Regions from separate parts of the Streptomyces sp. 4N124 genome, predicted to be linked through region 2. Evidence: predicted binding sites of a transcription regulator. Region 2 holds the regulator's gene; each other region holds the start of a gene.
The links. Region 2 encodes HrcA, which represses chaperone genes, less so after heat shock. Its sites were predicted from a motif close to TTNGCACTCNGNNNNNCNGAGTGCNAA; they were not measured.

Region 1 (7,135 bases), on a different contig from region 2:
GCGGGGTCATCAACGTCGCCTCGGTCGCCGCCTTCGTGCCGCGCGGTACATACGGCGCGTCCAAGGCGTGGGTCGTGCAGTTCACGCAGGGCGCGGCGCGCGATCTGGCGGGCAGCGGCGTACGGCTGATGGCGCTGGCCCCCGGTTTCGTCCGTACGGAGTTCCACGAGCGGGCCGGAATGGGCACGGACAACATCCCCGGCTGGATGTGGCTGGACCCCGACAAGCTGGTCGCGGCGGCCCTTGCCGACCTGGCGCGCGGCAAGACGCTGTCGATTCCCGATCCCCGGTACAAGGTGCTGATGGGCATGGCCAAGGTGGTGCCGCGCGGGATGCTCGGCGGGATCACCTCGAAGACGGGGCGCAAGTACGGGCCGCAGTAGGCCGACAGACGGAGCGGTCAGGAGGAGAATGGAGCTGTTCGACCGGACCCTCGGGGGACGGAGGCGACGCCATGACGTTCGTACAGCTCATCGACTGCAAGACGAGCCGGTTCGACGAGATGAACCGGCTGATGGACACCTGGGTCGAGCAGACCAAGGGGAAGCGGACCGCGACGCACAGTGTGATCGGCAAGGACCGGTCCGACGCGTCGCACTTCATCGAGATCGTGGAGTTCCCGTCGTACGAGGAGGCGATGCGGAACTCGAACCTCCCGGAGACCGACAAGATCTTCCGGGAGATGGTCGCCCTCTGCGACGAGATGCCGACGTTCACGGATCTGGACGTGGTGCGCGACGAGCAGTTGTACGCGGCCACCGCGCGGCGGTTCTTCGACATGCTGGCCGGGAAGGGCGATGCGCCCACGTTCAACGACGTGCTCATCGAGGACTATCACGACCACGATCCCAGCAACCCGCAGGACGTCATCGGGCTCGACGCCTTCCGGCGCGAGGTCGAGGTGTGGCGGGGCGGCTTCGACTTCTCGTTCACGATCGAGGACCAGCTGGCCCAGGGTGACCGGGTGTGCACCCGGTGGACCTGGAACGGCCTGCACAAGGGCGATTTCCTCGGGATCGCGTCCACCGGGAAGCGGGTCACCATGACCGGGACGACCATCCACCGGTGCACTGCGGACGGGAAGATCGCCGAGGGCTGGTGGCAGTACGACCGGCTCGGGCTGATGGAGCAGTTGGGCGCGCTGGACGCGCTGGAGAAGTAGGGCAACGCGAAGGCCCGGCACCCCTTGGGGTGCCGGGCCTCGGTGCTGACGTGCGTCAGTGGGAGTGGCCGTGGCCGCCCGCGGCGGCCGGCTCTTCCTCTTCCTTCTTCTCGACGACCAGGGTCTCGGTCGTGAGGAGCAGGGAGGCGATGGAGGCGGCGTTCTCCAGGGCGGAGCGGGTGACCTTCACCGGGTCGATGACGCCGGCCTTGACCAGGTCGCCGTACTCGCCGGTGGCGGCGTTGAAGCCCTGGCCCTTGTCGAGCTCGGCGACCTTGGAGGTGATGACGTAACCCTCCAGGCCGGCGTTCTCGGCGATCCAGCGCAGCGGCTCGACGACCGCGCGGCGGACGACGGCGACACCGGTGGCCTCGTCGCCGGTCTTGTCGAGGTTGCCCTCGAGGACCTTGGCGGCGTGGACGAGCGCGGAGCCACCACCGGAGACGATGCCCTCCTCGACCGCGGCGCGGGTCGCGGAGATGGCGTCCTCCAGACGGTGCTTCTTCTCCTTCAGCTCCACCTCGGTGGCGGCGCCGACCTTGATCACGCACACGCCGCCGGCCAGCTTCGCGAGGCGCTCCTGGAGCTTCTCGCGGTCCCAGTCGGAGTCCGTGGACTCGATCTCGGCCTTGATCTGCGCGATGCGGCCCTCGACGCCGCCCTTCTCACCGGCACCGTCGACGATCGTGGTGTCGTCCTTGGTGACGGTGACGCGGCGGGCGGAGCCGAGCACGTCCAGACCGGCCTGGTCGAGCTTGAGGCCGACCTCCTCGGAGATGACGGTGGCGCCGGTGAGGACGGCCATGTCCTCCAGCATCGCCTTGCGGCGGTCGCCGAAGCCGGGGGCCTTGACGGCCACCGCGTTGAAGGTGCCGCGGATCTTGTTCACGACGAGGGTGGAGAGGGCCTCGCCCTCCACGTCCTCGGCGATGATCAGCAGCGGCTTGGAGGAGTTGGACTGGATGACCTTCTCCAGCAGCGGCAGCAGGTCCTGGATGGACGAGATCTTGCCCTGGTTGATCAGGATGTACGGGTCGTCGAGGACGGCCTCCATACGCTCCTGGTCGGAGACCATGTACGGGGACAGGTAGCCCTTGTCGAAGGCCATGCCCTCGGTGAAGTCCAGCTCCAGACCGAAGGTGTTGGACTCCTCGACGGTGATGACACCGTCCTTGCCGACCTTGTCCATCGCCTCGGCGATCAGCTCGCCGACCTGCTGGTCCTGGGCGGACAGCGCGGCGACGGCGGCGATGTCGGACTTCTCGTCGATCGGGCGCGCGGTCGCGAGGAGCTCCGCGGAGACCGCGGCGACGGCGGCGTCGATGCCCTTCTTCAGGGCGGCCGGGGAAGCGCCGGCGGCGACGTTCTTCAGGCCCTCGCGGACCAGCGCCTGGGCCAGCACGGTGGCGGTGGTGGTGCCGTCACCAGCGATGTCGTTGGTCTTGGTCGCCACCTCCTTCACCAGCTGCGCGCCGAGGTTCTCGTACGGGTCCTCGATCTCTACCTCGCGGGCGATCGTGACACCGTCGTTGGTGATGGTGGGTGCGCCGAACTTCTTGTCGATGACGACATTGCGGCCCTTGGGGCCGATCGTCACCTTGACCGTGTCGGCAAGCTTGTTGACGCCGCGCTCGAGGGCGCGACGGGCGTCCTCGTCGAACTTCAGGATCTTCGCCATGGGAGCGGTTCAGCCCTCTCGGAAAACGTGGGTGAAACGAACTGCGCCCCTGACGCCCGGCTTCATAAGGTCGCGGGGGCCCGGGGCGCAGCTCAAAAACAAATGTGCTTCGGTGATCTACTTCTCGATGATCGCGAGCACGTCGCGAGCGGAGAGCACCAGGTACTCCTCGCCGTTGTACTTCACTTCGGTGCCGCCGTACTTGCTGTACAGCACGATGTCGCCGGTCTTGACGTCGAGCGGCAGGCGCTCGCCGTTCTCGAAGCGGCCCGGGCCCACGGCCAGGACGACGCCCTCCTGGGGCTTCTCCTTGGCGGTGTCCGGAATGACCAGGCCAGAGGCGGTGGTCTGCTCCGCGTCGAGCGGCTGGACCACGATGCGGTCCTCAAGCGGCTTGATGGCAACCTTGGAGCTGGTGGTCGTCACGATCCGACCTCCCCCTTCGGAGATCTCACGGGGTTAACTGTCTGAGGTGGCGACCAGGTGGATCCGTCGTCGCGGGTGCCGGACCTGCCCGTCGCTATTGGCACTCTCCAGGGGGGAGTGCCAGAGCCGAGACTATGACCGCAGTTAGCACTCGGTCAAGCGGAGTGCCAATGCCTGCGGCGCGTCGGCGGATTCTTGTGGACGTCCGTTGCGTGGAACCCGGCGTTCCTGGGGGCTGCGCCCCCAGACCCCCGCATCGGCCTGGCGGCCTCGTCCTCAAACGCCGGACGGGCTGAGATTGCCTGGACCGGCACCGAGAAGTGCCCTTACAGGTAATCCTCGAGCCGCCCCACCCTCAGCCCCGCCCCCTCCACCCGCCGCAGCACACGTTCCGTCCGCTTCCACAGAGGTGGGCCGGTCGGGTCGTCCGGGCCGATGAGGATGATGTCGCCGGGGTGGAGGGGGGCGTCGTCGGTGTCGGCGGAGGTCCACAGGACGATGGCCGAGAGGCCGCAGTCGGCGGTCGCGTGCAGGGTCGTCATGTCGTAGCGGCCGTGGGGTGGGCGGAAGAGGCGGGGGCGGATGCCGAAGCGGGACTTGAGTTTGTCCTGCTGGCCGCAGATCTCGGCGCGCTGGCCGGCGTAGGGCAGGCCGGGCAGGGCGGTGTGGTCGAGGGTGTGGTTCTGGATGCTCGCGCCGACCGACTGCAGGCGCGCGAAGTGGCCGTAGCCCGGGCCCACGACGCTGTCCGTGAGGAACATGCTGACCGGGAGCCGCCGTTCGCGGACCATGTCGACGAAGCGGGGGTCCTTCTCCGCGCCGTCGTCGTAGGTCAGGAAGACGACCTTGTCCTCGGTGCGGACCCGGTCCACCACGGGCGGCAGCCCCCGGTCCGCCTCCGGGCCGTGCGGGCTCACCCGTCCGGCCGCTTTCTCGCCGAGGCGTTCGAAGGGGTCGACGGACTGTGCGCAGCCGGTGAGCAGCGCGGCGGTCAGCGCCAGCGCCCCGGCCGCGCGCAGCCTCACAGGTAGTCCTCCAGCCGCGCCACGGCGTACCCCTTCGCCGTGACCTTCTCCAGGAACCGTCGGATCATGTCCGGCATCGTGCCCTTCCAGTCGTCCTTACCGCGGAAGTGGCTGAGAACGATGTCGCCGGGATGAAGGTCACGGTCCCACTCGCGGTACTCCCAGTGGTCGGCGAAGACCTCCTCGTTCCACAGGGGCGCGTACTTGATGCCGCAGGCCTTCGCCGCGTACAGGGTGTCCGCGTTGTAGTTGCCGAAGGGCGGGCGGAAGAGGGTCGGGCGGGTGCCGTAGTGCTTCTCGATCACGTTCTGCATGCCGCAGATCTGGCGCTTCTGGCGGGAGTACGACAGGCCCGGCAGGTAGGGGTGGTCGAGGGTGTGGTTGTTCAGACTCACCCCCGCCCGCTGCATGCGCTTGAAGTAGCCGTAGTCCTCCTTCACCAGGTAGTCGCTGAGGAACGCGGTGTACGGGACCCGCAGTTCGCGCATCATGCGCAGGAACGCCGGGTCCTTCTCGGCGCCGTCGTCGATCGTGAGGAAGACGATCTTCTGCCGGGTGGGGATCGTGGTGAAGACCGGCGGGAGGTCGTCCTCCTCATGGCCGTCCACCTCGAAGCCCGCGCGGGTCCTGATCTCCGGTTTCACGGCCGGGGGCGGCGGGGCCGTCAGGGGGACCCTCGACAGGCCCCAGCGCTTCGCCGCGGCGACCCGGGCCCGCTGCGCGGCGTGCTTGTCGGGGACCTTGGCGCCGGGCGCCTCACGGGGCTGCTGGCCTGCCGCGGGCCGTGCCGTGGAGGCGCCGTCCGCGCAGCCCGAGGCGATGGCCGCGGCGGCGAGCACGGCGATCCCGGCATGGATCCGCTGCTTCCGATACGCCCCGTATTTATCATTTTGTACGACTACTCGCATGGAGCCGGATCCTCGCAGGCACCCGCCCCGAACCCCGGCCGACACCGCCGCCGCGCGTGCACCATCCACCGACTGGCCCACAATGAACCGGTGAACGACCTCGCCCCCCTCCTCACCCCCGAAGGCCGCGCCCTCCTCGACGAGGTCCGCGGCACCGACCCCGCGCAGGAGCTCGCCGTCGCCACCCGGCTGCGCCGCGAGCACCCCGCCGAGCTGGTGTCGGCGGCGCTCGGGCAGGCGCGGCTGCGGCAGCGGGCGGTGGCGAAGTTCGGGGCCGAGGACGCGGGGCGGATGTTCTTCACGCCGAACGGGGTCGAGCAGTCGACGCGGGCGAGCGTGGCGGCGTATCGGGCCGAGCGTTTCAGGACGCTGGGGATCCGGTCCGTCGCGGACCTGTGCTGCGGTATCGGCGGTGACGCGATCGCGTTCGCCCGCGCCGGGATTCGGGTGCTGGCCGTGGATCGAGATCCGCTGACCTGTGAGGTGGCCCGCGCCAACGCGACCGCGCTCGGCCTCGCCGACCTCATCGAGGTACGGGAAGCGGATGTGACGAAGGTGGAAACGGCTGCGTACGACGCCGTGTTCGTCGACCCCGCCCGGCGTGGCGGTCGCGGCCGGATCTTCGACCCCGAGGCCTACTCGCCGCCGCTGTCGTGGGCGGTGCAGACGGCCCTGAAAGCTCCCCGCGCCGCCCTGAAGATCGCGCCCGGAATCCCCCATGAAGCCGTCCCCGCCGAGGCCGAGGCCGAGTGGATCTCCGACGGCGGGGATGTGAAGGAGGCGGTGCTGTGGTTCGGCACCGAGCCGGGTGCCGTACGCGCCACCCTGCTGCCGGGGCCGCGGACCCTGCTCGGACGCGGGCTGCCCGATCCCCAAGTACGGCCTGTGGGGCGGTACTTGTACGAGCCCGACGGCGCCGTCATCCGCGCCCATCTGGTCGCCGAGGTCGCCGAGTCGCTCAACGGTGGGCTCGTCGACGCGACCATCGCGTACATCACCGCCGACGAGCATCACGAGACCCCGTACGCCACCGCGTACGAGATCACCGATCAACTCCACTTCAACGTAAAGAAGTTGAAGGCACTGCTCCGGGAGCGGCACGTCGGAACGCTGACCGTCAAGAAGCGTGGGTCGGCGGTGGAGCCGGAGGAGCTGCGCAGGAAGGTCAAGCCGCAGGGGCCCAACGCGGCGACGGTGTTTCTCACCCGGGTCGCGGGGGCGCCAAACACACTCTTTGGCGCCCCCCCGCCGGGACCCGACCATACTCGTCGGCGCCCCCTCGCAGCCGTCGGCTACTGCCGGTGGAGCGTCTTGAGGGGCTCCAGGTGGGGGTCGGCGCCGACCGGGCCGGTGCGGGCCACGGTGGCGGGCTGACCGCCGTTCGTGCGCGCCGAGAAGGTGCTCGTCTGCGCGCTCGTGGGCACCGTGCCGTTGTAGTACTCGTGGTACACGAACTGAGAGCCGCTGGCGCTGATCGAGGAGCCCGCCGAGTTCAGCGTGCTCGCGGTGACCGAGGCGGTGGGGCCGAACGCGACCGTGAAGCTCGTGCTGGCGGACTCGCGCAGCAGATAGCTCTTGGTCTCGTCCGACAGGGCGGGGCGGGAGGTCCACAGGAGGGGCCCGAAGACGTTCATCGCCGCACCGGCGGACAGGCCGTCGCGCCAGGCCCCCGCGTAGGCGAGAGCCACCGAACTCGGCGCCGTCCACCAGAACTTGGCGACCGCCACCGACAGGGCCGCGTCGGTGCTCCCCGTGATCGGGTAGTACGAGTACGTCGACGGCCACCTGGAGAAGCCCGTGTGGGTCAGCGCGTACTTGGCGTCCGACCCGACCGTGATGATCATGGTCCTGTCGGGGTTCAGGCTGTTGAGGTACGACTTCACGGACGCCGTCAGCTTGTTGCCGTTGGTGAGGACGACGCTGCCCGCGCTGGCCG
Region 2 (7,135 bases):
CCCGGCGCGTACGCCGCGGAGTGCAGCCTCCGCGTCGCCGACTTCCTCGCCCCCGAACCGCAGCAGGCCGAGCGGGACCGGGAATGGCTCAATCGCGGCGCCCTGTCCTTCCTCGCCGAGGCCTCCGACCTGCTCGCCGGACAGCTCGACGAGGATCTCGTCGCCGCGCTCACCGGACAGCTGATCGTGCCGCGTCTCGCCGAATGGTGCGCGGTGTGGCTGGAGGACGAGGTCATGGGCCGCGGAGGCTGGTCCGAGGGCGTCGCCGGAACCGGGCCCCGGCTCGCCCGCGTCTGGCACAGCAGCGAGAACCGCATCGAGGAGCTGCGCCGGGCCCTGGAGAAGGACCCACCGCGCGCCCCCGACCCGGTCCGCTCGGGCCCCGTCCCCTACCCCTGGCCCGGCGACGCCCTCGGCCCGCGCGCGGAGCACGGCTCGGCACTGGCGTACCGGCTGATCGCGGGCGGCCGTCCGCTGGGCACCCTCGTCATCGGACGATCCGGGCTGCTCCGCTTCCCCGACGAGATCACCGGGCTCATCGAAGACCTCGGCCGCCGGGTGGCGCTCGCCATCGGCGCGGCCCGCCAGTACGCCCGCCAGGCCACCATCAGCGCCGTACTCCAGCGCGGACTGCTGCCCGGCGCGGTCGCCGAGATCCCCGGCGTGCACAGCGCCCTCGTCTACGAGCCCTGCGACAAGGGCGGACCCAGCGGCGACTTCTACGACCTCTTCCCGGCCGGCGACGGCCGCTGGTGCTTCGCGCTCGGCGACGTACAGGGCAAGGGCCCCGAGGCCGCCGTAGTGATCGGCCTCGCCCGCCCGTGGCTGCGGCTGCTGGCCCGCGAGGGCTACCGCGTCGCCGACGTCCTCGACCGTCTCAACCAGCTCCTCCTCGACGACGCCACCGAGGCTGCGGACGCGGCGGCGCGCGTGCTGGTCGCGGCGGGCGGCCGGCCCGGCGACGGCCCGCAGACCCGCTTCCTCTCCCTCCTGTACGGCGAGCTGGCCCCCTTCGACGGCGGCGTACGCTGCACGCTCGCGTCCGCGGGCCACCCGCTGCCCCTGCTGCTCGGCCCGGACGGTTCCGTCCGCACGTCCGCCCGGCCGCAGACCCTCCTCGGCGTGGTCGAGGACGAGACGTACACCAGCGAAACCTTTGAGCTGCTCCCCGGCGACACGTTGCTGTGCGTGACGGACGGGGTGACGGAGCGGCGCTCGGGCTCCCGCCAGTTCGACGACGGCGACGGGCTGGCGGAGGCTCTGGCGGGGTGCGCGGGGCTGAGCGCGGAGCTGATCGCGGAGCGGATCCGCAGGCTGGTGCACGAGTTCGGCGGGAGGCCGCCGGAGGACGACCTGGCGCTGCTGGTGCTGCAGGCGGAGTGATCCCTACGGGTGCTGGACAATGGAAGGCATGCCTTCCGCACTCCCCGACGGCGAGCCCGTCCCCGACGACGGCGCGCTCCCCGCACCCGCGCTCGCCGACGCGGCCACCCGCCCCCTCGGGTTCTATCTGCACGTCCCGTACTGCGCCACCCGCTGCGGCTACTGCGACTTCAACACCTACACCGCGACCGAGCTGCGTGGCACGGGCGGCGTGCTGGCGTCCCGTGACAACTACGCGGACACGCTGATCGACGAGGTCCGCCTGGCCCGCAAGGTCCTCGGCGACGACCCGCGTGCCGTACGGACGGTCTTCGTCGGAGGCGGTACGCCGACACTGCTGGCCGCGGACGATCTCGTCCGCATGCTGGGGGCGATCCGCGACGAGTTCGGCCTGGCACCCGACGCCGAGATCACGACCGAGGCGAACCCGGAGTCGGTGGATCCGGCGTATCTGGCCACGCTCCGCGAGGGCGGCTTCAACCGGGTGTCCTTCGGCATGCAGAGCGCGAAGCAGCATGTACTGCGCGTGCTGGACCGTACGCACACGCCGGGACGGCCTGAGGCCTGCGTCGCGGAGGCCCGGGCGGCGGGCTTCGAGCACGTCAACCTGGATCTGATCTACGGCACGCCGGGGGAGTCGGACGACGACTGGCGGGCCTCGCTGGAGTCGGCGATCGGCGCCGGGCCGGACCATGTCTCGGCCTACGCCCTGATCGTCGAGGAGGGCACACAGCTGGCCCGGCGCATCCGCCGGGGCGAGGTTCCGATGACCGACGACGACGTCCATGCGGACCGGTATCTGATCGCGGAGTCGGTGCTGTCGGGGGCCGGCTTCGAGTGGTACGAGGTGTCGAACTGGGCGACGTCTGATGCGGGGCGGTGCCTGCACAACGAGCTGTACTGGCGAGGGGCCGACTGGTGGGGGGCCGGGCCGGGAGCGCACTCGCACGTGGGCGGGGTGCGGTGGTGGAACGTGAAGCATCCGGGCGCTTATGCGGCGGCGCTGGCCGCTGGGCGCTCACCTGGGGCGGGGCGGGAGATCCTGACGGACGAGGACCGTCGGGTGGAGCGGGTTCTGCTGGAGCTGCGGTTGCGCGAGGGCGTGCCGCTGGCTCTGCTCCGGGAGGAGGGCCTCAAGGCGTCCCGGCGGGCGCTGGGAGAGGGGCTGCTTCAGGAACGGCCGTATGAGGAGGGGCACGCGGTGCTCACGCTTCGGGGGCGGTTGCTGGCGGATGCGGTGGTGCGGGACCTGGTGGACTGAGGCGACGCCGCGCTACGCCGGTGTCGTGACGAAGTCGATCAGTTCCTCGACCCGCCCCAACAACTCCGGCTCCAGATCCCGGTAGGACCGCACCCGCCCCAGAATCCCCTGCCAGGCCGCACCGGTGTTTTCCGGCCAGCCCAGCGCCCGGCACACGCCCGTCTTCCAGTCCTGCCCGCGCGGCACCCGCGGCCACCCCGCGATCCCCAGCGAGGACGGTTTCACGGCCTCCCAGATGTCGATGTACGGGTGGCCGACCACCAGGGCATGCTCACTCGTCACCGCCTCCGCGATGCGCCACTCCTTCGTGCCCGGCACCAAGTGGTCGACCAGCACCCCCAGCCGCGCGTCCGGACCGGGTGCGAATTCGGCCACGATGGACGGCAGGTCGTCGACGCCCTCCAGGTACTCCACGACCACGCCCTCGATGCGCAGGTCGTCGCCCCAGACCTTCTCGACGAGTTCCGCGTCGTGCCGGCCCTCGACATAGATGCGCCCGGCGCGGGCGACACGCGCGCGTGCGCCGGGGACGGCGACGGAACCGGATGCGGTACGGGTGGGACGTACAGGACCGGCGGCAGGCTTCACCAGGGTCACCACTCGGCCCTCCAGGAGGAAGCCCCGTGGTTCCAGGGGAAACACGCGGTGCTTGCCGAAGCGGTCCTCCAGGGTCACCGTGCCCGCCTCGCAGCGGATCACCGCGCCGCAGAAACCGGTGCCGGTTTCCTCGACCACCAGGCCGGGGTCCGCCGGGACCTCGGGGACGGGCTTGGGCTTCTTCCACGGCGGGGTCAGGTCCGGAGAGTACTGGCGCATTCGGATGACGATAGGAGAAGGCGGAGGGGTGTGGTCACGACACGCCGAATTCGCGCGCGAGCGCGTTCCGCTGCGCGCGGACGAACGCCGCGTCGACCACCGCTCCGTGACCGGGCACATACAGTGCGTCCTCGCCGCCGAGGTCCAGCAGACGATCAAGTGCCGCGGGCCAGTGGGTCGGTACGGCGTCGGCGCCCGCCTGCGGCTCTCCGGACTCCTCGACCAGATCGCCGCAGAACACGACCTCCGGATCGCCGGGGACGAGGACCGCGAGGTCGTGGGCGGTGTGGCCCGGGCCCACGTTGGCGAGGAGAACCTGCCGGCCGCCGCCCAGGTCGAGGGTCCACTCGCCGGAGACGTGATGGCGGGGCGGGGCGAGTGCCGCCACCGCCTCGTCCGCCAGGCCGGCGTCCAGACCGTGGCGTACCGCGTCCGTACGCAGTTCCTCGCGCCCGGTGTGCGCGTACGCCGTGTCGATTCCCACCGCGCCGTACAACTCCGCGCCCGCGAAGGCTCCCGCCCCGAAGACGTGGTCGAAGTGCGGGTGGGTGAGCGCGAGATGAGTCACACGGTGGCCGGCGAGCTCCTGCGCCCCGGCACGCACGCGTGCGCCCTCGGGGAGGCTCGACCCGGCGTCGATCACCAGGGCCGCGCCGGCCCCGACGACCAGCCCCACCGTGCAGTCCCACACCGGCAGCCGGCACCGCCCCACCCCGGCCGCCAGCGGCTCCCACCCCAGCTCTTCCCAAGTCACGCTCATACGGCGACGCTAGCCGTACGACCCCGTCCTTGCCCCGTGAGTACCTCACCGCCGTACACTGGGCCGGGGAACTCTGGCACTCGGAAGTGAAGAGTGCCAGGCGAGGCGCCGAGAGGACGACTTCTGGAGGTGTGCGCGGATGCTGAGTGAACGCAGGCTTCAGGTGCTGCGCGCCATCGTCCAGGACTACGTCGGCACGGAGGAGCCGGTCGGCTCCAAGGCGCTCACCGAGCGGCACAACCTCGGTGTCTCCCCGGCGACCGTGCGCAACGACATGGCAGCCCTGGAGGACGAGGGGTTCATCGCCCAGCCGCACACCAGTGCCGGGCGCATCCCCACGGACAAGGGCTACCGCCTCTTCGTCGACAAGCTGGCCGGCGTCAAGCCGATGAGCGCGCCCGAGCGGCGTGCCATTCAGAACTTCCTCGACGGGGCCGTCGATCTCGACGATGTGGTGGCGCGGACCGTGCGGCTGCTCGCGCAGCTGACACGGCAGGTCGCCGTCGTGCAGTACCCCTCGCTCACCCGCTCCACCGTGCGGCACGTGGAACTGCTCTCGCTCGCACCCGCGCGCGTGATGCTCGTGCTGATCACGGACACCGGGCGGGTCGAGCAGCGGATGGTCGACTGTCCGGCGCCGTTCGGCGAGGCCTCTCTCGCCGATCTGCGCGCGCGGCTCAACAGCCGGGTCGCCGGACGCCGGTTCACCGATGTCCCGCTGTTGGTCGAGGACCTGCCCGAGGGCTTCGACCACGAGGACCGCGGCACGGTCTCGACGGTGCTCTCCACGCTTCTGGAGACCCTCGTCGAGGAGAACGAAGAGCGGCTGATGATCGGCGGCACCGCCAATCTCACCCGCTTCGGGCATGACTTTCCCCTCACGATCCGGCCGGTGCTCGAGGCGCTGGAGGAGCAGGTCGTGCTCCTCAAGTTGCTTGGTGAGGCCGGGGATTCGGGCATGACCGTACGCATCGGTCATGAGAACGCCTACGAGGGACTCAACTCCACGTCCGTCGTGTCGGTCGGCTACGGTTCGGGCGGCGAGGCAGTCGCCAAGCTCGGCGTGGTCGGACCGACCCGCATGGATTACCCGGGAACGATGGGAGCGGTACGCGCAGTGGCACGGTACGTCGGACAGATCCTGGCGGAGTCGTAAGTGGCCACGGACTACTACGCCGTTCTCGGCGTGCGCCGCGACGCGTCGCAGGAAGAGATCAAGAAGGCCTTCCGGCGGCTCGCACGCGAGCTGCACCCGGACGTCAATCCGGATCCGAAGACCCAGGAGCGGTTCAAGGAGATCAACGCCGCTTACGAGGTGCTGTCGGACCCGCAGAAGAAGCAGGTCTACGACCTCGGCGGCGACCCGCTGTCCCAGGCCGGCGGCGCCGGTGGCGCGGGCGGCTTCGGCGCGGGTGGCTTCGGGAACTTCTCGGACATCATGGACGCGTTCTTCGGTACGGCGTCCCAGCGCGGCCCGCGGTCGCGTACGCGGCGCGGCCAGGACGCGATGATCCGGCTGGACGTCGAGCTGGACGAGGCGGCCTTCGGCACGACCAAGGACATCCAGGTCGACACGGCGATCGTCTGCTCGACCTGTAACGGCGAGGGCGCCGCGCCGGGGACGAGTGCCCAGACGTGTGACATGTGCCGCGGTCGCGGTGAGGTGTCGCAGGTCACCCGGTCCTTCCTGGGCCAGGTCATGACGTCCCGGCCCTGCCCCCAGTGCCAGGGCTTCGGCACGGTCGTGCCGACGCCGTGCCCGGAGTGCGCCGGTGACGGCCGGGTCCGCTCCCGTCGCACCCTCACGGTCAAGATCCCGGCCGGTGTCGACAACGGCACGCGGATCCAGCTCGCGGGTGAGGGTGAGGTCGGCCCCGGTGGCGGTCCCGCCGGTGACCTGTACGTCGAGATCCACGAGCTGCCGCACTCGCAGTTCCAGCGGCGCGGCGACGACCTGCACTGCACGGTCACGCTTCCGATGACGGCGGCCGCCCTCGGCACCAAGGTTCCGCTGGAGACCCTGGACGGCCTGGAAGAGGTCGACATCCGCCCGGGCACCCAGTCCGGCCAGTCGATCCCGCTGCACGGCCGCGGCGTCACGCACCTGCGCGGCGGCGGACGCGGTGACCTCATCGTCCACGTCGAGGTCCAGACCCCGAACAAGCTCGACCCCGAGCAGGAGCGACTGCTGCGCGAGCTGGCGAAGCTACGCGGCGAGGAACGGCCTACGGGGCAGTTCCAGCCGGGGCAGCAGGGGCTGTTTTCTCGGCTGAAGGATGCCTTCAACGGGCGTTAGCTCTGCCATGCCGGTGGCCTATGCCAAGGGGAAGGCCGGATTCGGACTTGTTCGGAGGACGTGACAACATGCCGTCATGTCCTCCGCACTGACCGATCTCTTCCCTCATCCGATCGTGCAGGCCCCCATGGCGGGCGGAGTCTCCGTCCCGCATCTCGCTGCCGCCGTGTCCGAGGCCGGCGGGCTCGGGTTTCTGGCCGCCGGGTACAAGACCGCCGACGGCATGTACCAGGAGATCAAACAGCTGCGGGGGATCACGAGCCGCCCCTTCGGCGTGAACCTGTTCATGCCGCAGCCGGAGTACGCGGACGCCGCAGCGGTCGATGTCTACGCCCATCAGCTCGCCGGTGAGGCCGCCTGGTACGAGACCGAGCTGGGCGACCCCGACAGCGGCCGCGACGACGGCTACGACGCCAAGCTCGCCGTCCTGCTCGACAACCCGGTGCCGGTGGTCTCGTTCCACTTCGGCGTGCCCAGCCGGGACGTGCTGGACTCGCTGCGCCGCGTCGGCACCCTCACGCTGGTCACCGCGACCACCGCCGAGGAGGCCCTCGCCGTGCAGCGGGCCGGTGCCGACGGAGTGATCGTGCAGGGCATCGAGGCGGGCGGCCATCAGGGC
Region 3 (7,135 bases), on a different contig from region 2:
GTAGCGGACGTACGACTCCCACTGCCGCCGGAACTCCGCGTCGAAGACCGGCTCCAGCGGCGTCTGGTACAGCAGGTGGTGGACGAACCAGAGGACCGAGTTCGCGATGCCGTTGTACGCGTCCGCGTGCACATCGGCCGGAATGTCCAGCATCCGTACACCGGACTCACCGACTCCGCGCCGTACCGCCTCGCGGTCGCCGTCGCCGAGGGCCGAGCAGACCCACAGGGCGTCCGCGTCCGGCCCGATCGCGGAGAGACCGGACACCAGCCCGCCGCCGCCGCGTTTGGCGTGCAGCGAGCCGTCCTCGCGGACCCCGTACGAGACGGGGCCGCGGTTGGACGCGACCAGTACCTGCGCAGCACCGAAGGTTGCAGCCATACGCCTCAACCTAGCCCAGGCCAGAACCGCTCAAACGTACGGCCCACGCGTATACAACCGGCGCGTTTCGTTACGCCACGCGCACGTTTATGCCGCTTTGCGGGACTGGTACTCGGCGATGTCGGCCATCGGAGGCCGTTCTTCCGTATCCACGGAGTAGGTGCGGGGTTCGAATCCGTCCTCGCTCCGCTCGAACTGGGTGAGGGAGGGGCGGATCAGATGGCCGCGGGCCAGCCTCAGCTGGGCCGTGCGGTAGATCGCGGCCGACATCCGGCCCAGGGCCTGGCCGTCCTGGTGCCGGTGCTTGCGCACGCCGACGTCGACCTGGGCGAGGGCGTCCAGGCCCACCAGATGCAGGGCGTCGACCAGCATGCCCAGCTCCACGCCGTATCCGACGGGGAACGGGAGCTGTTCCAGCAGGGAGCGGCGGGCCGCGTACTCGCCGCCCAGCGGCTGGACGAATCCGGCCAGCTGCGGCCAGTGCATGTTGAGCAGCGGGCGGGCCATCAGCTCCGTCACCCGGCCGCCCTGGCCTGCGGCGCCGCCGAGCGGACGGTCGTACATCCCCTTGACGAGGTCGACCTCCGGGTCGGTGAGCAGCGGGCCGACGATGCCGGAGACGAAGTCCGACTTGAACTCCTTCAGGTCCGCGTCGATGAAGCAGACGATGTCGCCGCTGGTGACGAGGAGCGAGCGCCACAGGACCTCGCCCTTGCCGGGGACGGCCGGGATGCGCGGCAGGATGTCGTCGCGGTGGACGACCCGGGCGCCCGCGGCGGCGGCCACCTCGGAGGTGCGGTCGGTCGATCCCGAGTCGACGACGACGATCTCGTCGACGAGCGGGACCTGCTGCATGAGGTCGTGACGGATCACGGCGACGATCTCGCCGACCGTCTCCTCCTCGTTGAGCGCGGGCAGCACGACACTGACGGTCTGTCCCGTGGCGCGTTTCGCGGCCAGGATCTTGTGGAGCGGGCGATCGGTCAGGGACCAGGAGCGTGCGCTCAACCAGCGCTCGACTTCTTCCAGCACAGTAAGCGGCTCCTCACTGTCGCGGATCACGACTAGAGGTGTGTGATCCATCTCGCGGTTCGGACGACTATCTCAACTGTCCTGGCCTTCGGTTACAGTCTTGAACAACGCTGATGACCATCGCATGTCGGGGGTCGTTGGCGACCACAACCGCATGACAACTGAATACCGCTCATCCAGAGGGGCAGAGGGATACGGCCCGTTGAAGCCCCGGCAACCCTCCAGTCGGTACTCGTAGATCAGTGTTGATCGTTCTCCGCGAGGCTCCCGGCTAGGGAAGGTGCCAAATCCGTCTCACGGCGAGATGCGTCGTGAGGAAGATGAGGAGAAAGGGCCTCGCCTCACATGGCTGCGCAGACAGTTGCAAGCACCACCGACACCGTGAACCTCGGCCCCGCCGCGGCCCTCTCGTGCCGTGAATGCGGTCACCGAGTACCCCTCGGCCCGGTCTTCGCGTGCGAGGAGTGTTTCGGCCCGCTCGAGATCGCCTACGACTTCTCGGCCTACGACGCCGAAGAGCTCCGCAAGCAGATCGAGGCGGGACCCGCGAACATCTGGCGGTACGCACCGCTGCTGCCCGTCCCCGCGGACGTGGCAGACAAGCCCAACATCAACCCGGGCTGGACCAAGCTCGTCAAGGCCGACAACCTCGCGCGCGAGCTGGGTGTCGACGCCGGCAAGCTCTTCGTCAAGGACGACTCCGGCAACCCGACGCACTCCTTCAAGGACCGGGTGGTGGCGCAGGCGCTGGAGGCGGCGCGCGCCTTCGGCTTCACCACGCTGTCCTGCTCGTCGACGGGCAACCTGGCCGGTGCTGTCGGTGCCGCCGCAGCCCGCGCCGGCTTCCGTTCCTGCGTGTTCATCCCGCACGACCTGGAGCAGGGCAAGGTCGTCATGGCCGCGGTCTACGGCGGTGAGCTCGTCGGTATCGAGGGCAACTACGACGACGTGAACCGCTTCTGCTCCGAGCTGATCGGCGACCCGGCCGGCGAGGGCTGGGGCTTCGTCAACGTCAACCTGCGGCCGTACTACGCCGAGGGCTCCAAGACCCTCGCGTACGAGATCTGCGAGCAGCTCGGCTGGCAGCTGCCCGACCAGCTCGTGGTGCCGATCGCCTCCGGCTCGCAGCTCACGAAGATCGACAAGGGTCTGCAGGAGCTGATCAAGCTCGGTCTCGTCGAGGACAAGCCGTACAAGATCTTCGGCGCGCAGGCCGAGGGATGCTCCCCGGTGTCCGTCGCCTTCAAGGGCGGCCACGACGTCGTCCGGCCCCAGAAGCCGAACACGATCGCCAAGTCGCTGGCGATCGGCAACCCGGCGGATGGTCCTTATGTCCTGGACATTGCTCGCCGTACCGGCGGTGCGGTGGAGGATGTGAACGATGAGCAGGTCGTGGACGCGATCAAGTTGCTGGCGCGGACCGAGGGCATCTTCGCGGAGACCGCGGGCGGTGTCACGGTGGGTGTGGCGCGCAAGCTGATCGAGAACGGCGTCCTCGACCCCAGCAAGACCACGGTCGTGCTCAACACCGGTGATGGTCTCAAGACGCTTGACGCGGTTGCCGGCACGGGGCTGACTGCGACGATTCGGCCCAGCCTGGACTCGTTCCGGGAAGCGGGTCTCGGCTAGGGGCCCGTCCCCATTGATTTCGTCTGCGGGCCGGTGGGGGCCGGTCGCGCAGTTCCCCGCGCCCCTGAAGGGGCGCTGTACTGACCGGAGGTTCAAGTCATGAGCGTAAGCGTCCGCATCCCTACCATCCTGCGCACCTACACCGGCGGTGCGGCTGAGGTCTCCGCCGAGGGTGCGACCCTCGCCGACGTCATCTCCGACCTGGAGAAGAACCACACCGGCATCGCCGCCCGCATCCTCGACGACCAGGGCAAGCTGCGGCGGTTCGTCAACGTGTACGTCAATGACGACGACGTCCGTTTTGAGCAGGGGCTGGAGACGGCGACGCCGGACGGGGCCGGTGTCTCGATCATTCCGGCGGTCGCGGGCGGCTGAATCACGCATTGTTCATCGAATGGCCCCCTCCGTGAGAGAAGCGGAGGGGGCCATTCTCTATGGTTGAGCGCGGTACAGTTGGGGAACCTGCTCGGGCTTTCATGCCGGGCGCATATGAGTTCCGCCCGCACGGCCGACAAGAAGTAGCCAAAGTACGCGGGCTTTTTGCGTCATTCGCTCCTTTTATTGGGTCCGACTTGCCCTGGATTTCCACAAATTCTCCGCATTTCACCGACCGGTCGCGCCCAGATTTCTCGTCCGATTGACCTGTTGCAGACGGCAGTTGGACAGATACATTCAGCCGCGGTCGACGCGTTCCGGCGCACGCCCCCAACCGTGGGGGGTGAGGTCTGACCCGGATCCGCGAAGTGTGGATCTGTGCAAGGGCCAGTAATAGGGGAGTTAGGCATGGCTCAGGGCACCGTCAAGTGGTTCAACGCGGAGAAGGGGTACGGCTTCATCGCGGTCGACGGTGGTGCGGATGTATTCGTCCACTACAGCGCGATTCAGATGGACGGCTACCGCACCCTGGAAGAAGGTCAGCGGGTCGATTTCGAGATCTCGCAGGGCCAGAAGGGGCCGCAGGCGGACATGGTCCGTCTCGCGACCAGCTGAAGCACGCGCCGACTGACTGCAGCGACGTTCTTCTGTTCATCTTCGGAGGGCTCGTTTCCCATGGGGAGTCATGGGTTGCGAGCCCTCCGGCATGTCCGGACCCCTTGTCACGCCTGAGGATCACTGAGGAGCGCTTGCACTCGGCATGGGCGAGTGCTAATCATTGGCGTTAGCACTCTGAAGGTGAGAGTGACAACCAGGACCGGGTCGGTGAGGCCCGCAGGCCGGGTGGGGCAAGGAACCACAGGCAGGCGAGCCGTCCGTCGCGGGCGCCAGCGCGGTCCGGAGCAATCCACCCCAGTCCGGGAGGACCACTTCACATGGCCAAGATCATCGCGTTCGACGAGGAGGCACGGCGCGGTCTCGAGCGCGGGATGAACCAGCTCGCCGACGCCGTCAAGGTCACCCTTGGCCCCAAGGGCCGGAACGTCGTCCTCGAGAAGAAGTGGGGCGCCCCCACGATCACCAACGATGGTGTTTCCATCGCCAAGGAGATCGAGCTCGAGGACCCGTACGAGAAGATCGGCGCCGAGCTGGTCAAGGAAGTCGCCAAGAAGACGGACGACGTCGCCGGTGACGGTACGACCACGGCGACCGTTCTCGCCCAGGCCCTGGTCAAGGAGGGCCTGCGCAACGTAGCCGCCGGCGCCAACCCGATGGCCCTCAAGCGCGGTATCGAGAAGGCCGTCGAGGCCGTCTCCGGTGCCCTCCTTGAGCAGGCCAAGGACGTGGAGACCAAGGAGCAGATCGCCTCCACGGCCTCCATCTCCGCAGCCGACACCCAGATCGGCGAGCTCATCGCCGAGGCGATGGACAAGGTCGGCAAGGAAGGCGTCATCACCGTCGAGGAGTCCCAGACCTTCGGTCTGGAGCTGGAGCTCACCGAGGGTATGCGCTTCGACAAGGGCTACATCTCGGCGTACTTCGCCACCGACATGGAGCGTATGGAGGCCGTCCTCGACGACCCGTACATCCTGATCGCCAACTCCAAGATCTCCTCGGTCAAGGACCTGCTCCCGCTCCTGGAGAAGGTCATGCAGTCGGGCAAGCCGCTGCTGATCATCGCCGAGGACGTCGAGGGCGAGGCCCTGTCGACCCTGGTCGTCAACAAGATCCGCGGCACCTTCAAGTCCGTCGCCGTCAAGGCTCCGGGCTTCGGTGACCGTCGTAAGGCCATGCTCGGCGACATCGCCATCCTCACGGGCGGCGAGGTCATCTCCGAGGAGGTCGGCCTCAAGCTGGAGAACGCGACCCTGGATCTCCTGGGCCGCGCCCGCAAGGTCGTCATCACCAAGGACGAGACCACCATCGTCGACGGCTCCGGCTCCGCCGACCAGGTCGCCGGCCGGGTCAACCAGATCCGCGCCGAGATCGAGAACAGCGACTCGGACTACGACCGCGAGAAGCTCCAGGAGCGTCTGGCGAAGCTGGCCGGCGGCGTGGCCGTCATCAAGGCCGGTGCCGCCACCGAGGTCGAGCTCAAGGAGCGCAAGCACCGCATCGAGGACGCCGTTCGCAACGCGAAGGCGGCCGTCGAGGAGGGCATCGTCGCCGGTGGTGGCGTGGCCCTGCTCCAGGCCTCCACGGTCTTCGAGAAGCTGGACCTGGAGGGTGACGAGCTGACCGGCGCCAACGCCGTGAAGCTCGCCCTGGAGGCCCCGCTCAAGCAGATCGCCGTCAACGGTGGTCTTGAGGGTGGTGTCATCGTCGAGAAGGTGCGCAACCTGCCCGTCGGCCACGGCCTGAACGCCGCGACCGGTGAGTACGTCGACATGATCGCCGAAGGCATCATCGACCCGGCGAAGGTGACCCGTTCCGCTCTGCAGAACGCCGCCTCCATCGCCGCGCTGTTCCTCACCACCGAGGCCGTCATCGCCGACAAGCCGGAGAAGGCCGCGGCCGGTGCCGGCGCCGGCGGCGGCATGCCGGGCGGTGACATGGACTTCTGATCGACTCCGGTTGATCGTCTGTCCTTCGACCGAGGGCGGCACTCCCTGTTCACGCAGGGGGTGCCGCCCTCGGGCGTTTCCGGCATCCCTCCGGCGCTTGATTAAGTCAAGCAACTGACTTAAGGTTGCCTAGGTCAAGCTTACAAGCGCTCTTACGGAGGCCCCGTCATGTCCGACGCCCTTGCCCGTCCCGCCGAGGCGGCAGGCTCCGCCCCGCCGAGGCCGAACGCCGTGGTGGCGGTGCTGGCCTTCGCCGGAATCGTCGTATCGCTGATGCAGACCCTGGTCATCCCGATCGTCCCGGAGCTGCCCAAGCTGCTCGACGCCCCCGCGTCGGACACCGCGTGGGCGGTGACGGCGACGCTGCTCGCCGCGGCCGTGGCGACGCCGGTCGTCGGCCGGCTCGGTGACATGTTCGGCAAGCGGCGGATGCTGCTGATCAGTGTCGTGATGCTGATAGCCGGTTCGGTGGTCTGCGCGCTGAGTGAGTCCCTGGTCCCGATGATCATCGGCCGGGTCCTCCAGGGCCTGGCCTCCGGTGTGATCCCGCTCGGCATCAGCATCATGCGGGACGAACTCCCCGCCGAGCGGCTCGGCTCCGCCACCGCCATGATGAGCGCCTCCCTCGGCGTCGGCGGCGCCCTCGGACTGCCCACCGCCGCGCTCATCGCCGACAACTTCGACTGGCACGTCCTGTTCTGGACGTCGGCCGCACTGGGCGTCGTAGCACTCGGCCTGATGCTGGCGCTCGTACCGGAGTCGAAGGTGCGCACCGGCGGACGCTTCGATCTGGTGGGCGGTCTCGGCATGGCGGCGGGCCTGGTCTGTCTGCTGCTGGCGATCTCCAAGGGCGCGGACTGGGGCTGGGGCAGCGCCACCACGATCGGTCTGCTCGTCGCGTCCGTCGTCATCCTGCTGCTGTGGGGCTGGTGGGAGCTGCGTACCGAGCAGCCGCTGGTCGACCTGCGCACCACCGCCCGCCGTCAGGTCCTCGTCACCAATCTCGCCTCGATCGCCGTCGGCTTCGCGATGTTCGCGATGTCCCTGGTCCTGCCGCAGCTGCTCCAGCTGCCCGCGCAGACCGGGTACGGCCTGGGCAAGTCCATGCTGATCGCCGGTCTGGTCATGGCGCCGTCCGGCCTGGTCATGATGGC

Region 1: a site for HrcA is predicted at 3,411-3,437, ahead of groES (co-chaperone GroES). Genes of this name have one in related genera too.
Region 3: a site for HrcA is predicted at 4,166-4,192, ahead of groL (chaperonin GroEL). Genes of this name have one in related genera too.

The regions. Positions count from the first base shown of each region.
Region 1 is NZ_JBQQBS010000017.1:22,471-29,605, forward strand. Features, by position in the region: gene ACTWQO_RS19000 (SDR family NAD(P)-dependent oxidoreductase) at 1-383, shown strand, start outside; gene ACTWQO_RS19005 (ester cyclase) at 455-1,162, shown strand; gene groL (chaperonin GroEL) at 1,218-2,840, opposite strand; gene groES (co-chaperone GroES) at 2,958-3,266, opposite strand; gene ACTWQO_RS19020 (polysaccharide deacetylase family protein) at 3,593-4,291, opposite strand; gene ACTWQO_RS19025 (polysaccharide deacetylase family protein) at 4,288-5,199, opposite strand; gene ACTWQO_RS19030 (THUMP-like domain-containing protein) at 5,290-6,573, shown strand; gene ACTWQO_RS19035 (cell wall-binding repeat-containing protein) at 6,492-7,135, opposite strand, start outside.
Region 2 is NZ_JBQQBS010000030.1:73,385-80,519, forward strand. Features, by position in the region: gene ACTWQO_RS27620 (SpoIIE family protein phosphatase) at 1-1,383, shown strand, start outside; gene hemW (radical SAM family heme chaperone HemW) at 1,412-2,644, shown strand; gene ACTWQO_RS27630 (DUF3097 domain-containing protein) at 2,657-3,460, opposite strand; gene ACTWQO_RS27635 (MBL fold metallo-hydrolase) at 3,495-4,220, opposite strand; gene hrcA (heat-inducible transcriptional repressor HrcA) at 4,360-5,376, shown strand; gene dnaJ (molecular chaperone DnaJ) at 5,377-6,516, shown strand; gene ACTWQO_RS27650 (nitronate monooxygenase) at 6,593-7,135, shown strand, end outside.
Region 3 is NZ_JBQQBS010000002.1:76,327-83,461, reverse strand. Features, by position in the region: gene ACTWQO_RS02335 (alpha,alpha-trehalose-phosphate synthase (UDP-forming)) at 1-381, opposite strand, end outside; gene ACTWQO_RS02330 (glucosyl-3-phosphoglycerate synthase) at 469-1,413, opposite strand; SAM riboswitch class I at 1,583-1,740, shown strand; gene thrC (threonine synthase) at 1,759-3,042, shown strand; gene ACTWQO_RS02320 (MoaD/ThiS family protein) at 3,142-3,417, shown strand; gene ACTWQO_RS02315 (cold-shock protein) at 3,826-4,032, shown strand; gene groL (chaperonin GroEL) at 4,353-5,981, shown strand; gene ACTWQO_RS02305 (MFS transporter) at 6,150-7,135, shown strand, end outside.